One region of the Streptomyces sp. NPDC014727 genome, then DNA from elsewhere that is predicted to be linked to it. Evidence: riboswitches for the same ligand, from Rfam matches in the RefSeq annotation. Region 1 holds a riboswitch; the other holds the start of a gene.
What was found. A riboswitch is a leader RNA that binds a small molecule or an ion and turns the genes downstream of it on or off. The one in region 1 is predicted to bind cyclic di-AMP.
Positions count from the first base shown of each region.

Region 2: it holds a riboswitch for cyclic di-AMP, as region 1 does, so the genes downstream of both, ACF1B9_RS33625 (C40 family peptidase) here and ACF1B9_RS22255 (M23 family metallopeptidase) in region 1, are expected to answer to the same signal.

Region 1 covers NZ_JBIBYR010000014.1:34,896-37,089, forward strand. Annotated here, with positions in the region: gene ACF1B9_RS22250 (M16 family metallopeptidase) at 1-338, shown strand, start outside; cyclic di-AMP (ydaO/yuaA leader) riboswitch at 788-955, shown strand; gene ACF1B9_RS22255 (M23 family metallopeptidase) at 968-1,774, shown strand; gene ACF1B9_RS22260 (GntR family transcriptional regulator) at 2,055-2,194, shown strand, end outside.
Region 2 covers NZ_JBIBYR010000035.1:42,507-44,700, forward strand. Annotated here, with positions in the region: gene ACF1B9_RS33615 (helix-turn-helix domain-containing protein) at 1-139, opposite strand, end outside; gene ACF1B9_RS33620 (ATP-binding protein) at 344-775, shown strand; gene ACF1B9_RS33625 (C40 family peptidase) at 915-1,388, opposite strand; cyclic di-AMP (ydaO/yuaA leader) riboswitch at 1,392-1,564, opposite strand; gene ACF1B9_RS33630 (hypothetical protein) at 1,964-2,194, opposite strand, start outside.

The DNA.
Region 1 (2,194 bases):
TGTGGACGGTCCTGCGGACCCTGGCGGCCGAGGGGCTGACCGATGAGGAGCGCGAGACGGCCGTGCAGAACCTCGTGGGTGTCGCACCGCTGAAGTTCGAAACGGCGGCCTCCGTCGCGGGCACTCTCGCCGACCAGGTCGAGCAGCACCTCCCGGACGACTACCAGGCACAGCTGTACGCCCGGCTCGCGGACACCGGAACGGTCGAGGCGACCGCAGCGGTGGTCAACGCCTTCCCGGGCGACCGCCTGGTCACGGTCCTCGTCGGTGACGCTGCGCAGATCGAGGAGCCGGTCCGCGCCCTGGGCATCGGACAGGTGTCGGTGGTCGCCGGCTGACGGTCGTCGTACGCCGGACGACCGACCCGGCGCGGGTGCGGGTGCGGGTGTGGGCGTCGGCTGCCCGGTCGCGTGCGACAGATCGCTGCCCGACTGTCACGTTCGATCGGACACCGGCGGAGCTCCCGACCACGCGCGGGTCGGCCCGGAGGCGTTCCCGGCTTTGCACGGGGCGCCCCGGCGGAGCATCCGCAAGAGCAGGTCGCACCGGCTGAGTGCCGGTCGCCCCGGTAGATCCACGATTCGCCGTGGGTGTGCATACCGGGACAAGAGGGAGGCCTTGTGCGTCGCGTTCGCCAGGGTCTCCCTTTTGTCCGTTCCGGGAGGAGGTTGCCTGTCCGCCCTGTGGGATGCGCTACAAAACGGCCTGTCCGTTTGGTGAATGAAGGCGGCCCCGCTTAGCGTCGGCCGGGCTGTCCGCCACTCGTATGCCGCAACCGTGACATACCGGGCAGTCATCGCCGAGTCCCCGTCAGGCGCGAGCCTGGGGAGCCGGGGACCCACGCAGTCCCTGGGGTGAATCGGATGCCTGATCCTCGGTGAGGCCGGGGCGTCCGTAGGAGACCTTCCTGCTCCGAACCCGTCAGCTAACCCGGTAGGCGAGAAGGAAGGAAAGGATCAGCCACTCCATGGCTTTCACCCGTGCCGCCGGGAAGCATCGTGCCCCGAGCCGACTGACCCGCGGGAGCGCGAAGATCGCCGGCGCCGCGGCTCTGGCGACCACCGGAGTCATCGGCGGCATGGCCTCTCCGGCCCTCGCCGCGGACACCGGGACTCCCTCCGTCAGTGAGACCGGTCTGAACCAGATCATCGCCATCGAGGGCGCACTCGCCGACCAGATCGCCGCCCAGGCCGACGCGCAGAAGCACCAGGCCGATGTCGCGGCCGATGCGAAGGCGGAGGCGGAGGCCCAGCGCAAGGCCGAGGCCAAGAAGAAGGCAACAGAGGCGAAGGCCAGGGCGGAGCGCGCGGCCGAGGCGCGTGCCGAGAAGGCGCGTGCCGCCCGGTCCGCCGAGCGCGCCCGTCTGGGCTCCTTCCAGCTCCCGGTCGCCGGCTCGTACGTCACTACCGGTTACAAGTCCAGCGGCTCGCTCTGGTCCTCCGGCAGCCACTCGGGCATCGACTTCCACGCCGCGTCCGGCAGCACCGTCGTCGCCGTCGGCGCGGGAACGGTCGTCGAGGCCGGCTGGGGCGGCGCGTACGGCAACAACATCGTCCTCCGGATGACGGACGGCACGTACACGCAGTACGGCCACCTCTCCTCGATCGGCGTCGCCGTCGGTCAGAGCGTCGGCGCCGGTCAGCAGATCGGCCTCTCCGGCTCGACGGGCAACTCCACCGGGCCGCACCTCCACTTCGAGGCCCGGACCACGCCCTCGTACGGCTCCGACATGGACCCGGTCGCGTACCTGCGCGCCCACGGCGTCAACGTCTGACCGGCGCCCGTCCGCCACACCCCTTCGAAGGCCTCGGCGTCACGCCGGGGCCTTCGTCGCGCCCGACACCCGCGCCCGACAGTCGCGCCCGACAGTCGCGCCCGACACCCGGGTTCGACCGCCGAACCGCCCATGGTGCTGTCCGCCGGGCCGGCCCCGCGCGACCAAAAGGTATTCATGAATTTCCATCTGGCATCGGAAATGTGGCCGCATTGCAATAGAGTCGCAGAACAGGCGTCGGTCGGCCGCGTGTCGCAGGGATCAAGGCGGAGGTTCGGACATGCGCATTCCGGCGCATTCGGTATGCACGGCAATCCGTGACGACATCGTCTCCGGCGTCTTCGAACGCGGCAGTCGGCTCACCGAGGAGTTGCTGGCGCGCCGTTACGGCGTGTCCCGTGTCCCGGTACGGGAAGCGCT
Region 2 (2,194 bases), on a different contig from region 1:
CGGTCTCGATCCGGCTCACCTTGGACTGGTGCCAGCCGAGCATCCGCGCGGCGTCCCGACTGGTCAGTCCCGACGCGTGGCGCAGACTCCGGAGCTCCTCCCCGAGCTTGCGGCGTCGTACCGCAGGGCCGTACTGCATGCGCGGCCTCCCTCCCTCTCGTGCCGAGCGGACAGTGTGGCGCCCGCATCCGGTTTTGCGGGGCAGGGTTCACCGCATCGAGCGACAGATATATGCATATCTTGGTGGATCGCCGTCGGGGAGGGCAGCATCGATGGCAATCTGGCGCGAAGCGCAACCGGGACCGATCCCGCGTCGGTCCGGGTGGGAAAGGGACGGCTCGCCATGGCAGACCATCAAGTAGCAAGCCTCACTCTGCCGAGCGATCCGGCCTCGGTTTCGGCGGCCCGGAAACATGTGGTCCGAGTGCTCACCGAATGGGGCCTGACCGCCGACACCGAGTTCGCCGACAGTATCCGCCTCATCGTCTCGGAGCTCGCGACCAACGCCGTCCAGCACACCTTCGGGCAGTCGCCCACCTTCACCGTGGAACTGAGACTGGATCAGGAGGAACAGCTGTATCTGGGGGTGACGGACAGCCACCCGCGCTGGCCCCGTAGGCTGCCTGCCGCCGTTCAGCAGGACAACGGGCGCGGCATGGTGATCATCCGCTGTCTGGCCAAGGAGTGCGGCGGCCGGCTCACCGTCACCCCCACCGCCGATGGCGGCAAGACGGTCTGGATCGCGCTTCCCTGGAGCATCCCCGTGCAGGGCTGACCGAGGGCGGGAGCGACGCAGGGCGCGCCGCGTCGGGCCGGGTGACCGCCCCCGCACCGGTGACGAGCGGGTCAGCGGCACGGGACGGTGCTCCGCCGGCGGATCGAGTCCGGAGGGCGGCCAGGATCCGCCGGGCGGGTCAGCCGACCCGCCCGTAGTAGACCCTCTTCGTCCAGATCTTCTCCAGCCGGACCACCGCGCCGGTCCTCGGCGAGTGCCAGATCTTGCCGTGGCCGGCGTAGATCCCCACGTGGTAGACGCTGCGACCGTAATGGAAGAAGACCAGGTCGCCGCGTTTCCTGTGCGAGGCCGAGACATGGCGGGTCTTGTTGTACTGCTGCTGGGCAGTGCGGGGGAGCTTCTTGCCCACCTTCTTGAACGAATAGACCGTCAGCCCCGAACAGTCGAAGCGGTTGGGGCCTGTGGCCCCCCACCGGTACGGCGCCCCCTTCTTCGACGCGGCGATGTTCAGCGCCTTCATCGAGGGAGTCGCTGCCTGGGCCTCCGGCGTGGCGCCCGGGGCGAGCATGGTGCCGCCGACGGCGGCCAGAGTCAGAACCGAGGCCGTACCGGCCCGGACGAGCAGAGACGGGACATGAACCTGCGCAGTCATGCGCAACCCTTCGTCAGCCGCCTGTGAAGGATGACCTGTCGGGTTCGGGCTGGCGAAGTTGCCCGGCCGCGCTCGGCGGCTTCACCCCGAGGGTCGACCGATGATCCGGTCGACCCGTTGTGCTCGGGTCCTCCACTCCTGCCGATCCACTTCTGTCGACCAGGCATCCGGACGGCGGCAGGACTCGGCGTCCGCCCGGACCGCCCCGTCGCGGTGGCGGGGGCTTGTCGTCTCAGGGATCTTGACTCACCGATAGCCGGATTTCCGAGTGGAAACAGCGATTTGTGAGGCTCCTCACGACTGACCCGTTCGGGTGGAGGTGACGAATTCGGTGGCGGGGTCGCCCATCGGGACCCGTCCCGTACCAGCAGTGGAATCATTGATTCCGATCACTGGTCATCTGAAAAGCGCAAGTTGAGATATCCCGCGCGAGGGGGGCTTCCTACGCCGAACGAGCGAGGAATTTCGATGTGCCCACCGGGCGTGTCGTATACGGGAGTTGGCCGAATCCCGGCTGCCGACGGGGCCGGGGGAGCCGGCCGGGCCCCGGCGGCAGCGGGGCCGGTGGAGGCTGATCAACTCGGCGGAGCGGGGGGTAGGGTGACGCGCCCTGCCCGCCGCTCCCCGTCCAGTACGCGCAGGGCTCGCGCCAGGGTTCCCGTGTGGATCTGCGCCTCGCCGCGTTCATGCATCGACGCGAGGGCATCCCGCAGCGCGCCCGCCCGGGACACCAGTGCCTGCGCGGCGCGCAGCGCGCCATAGGTGTCGCTGCCGCGGGCCGGATTGATCCGGCCCAACTGGTCGAG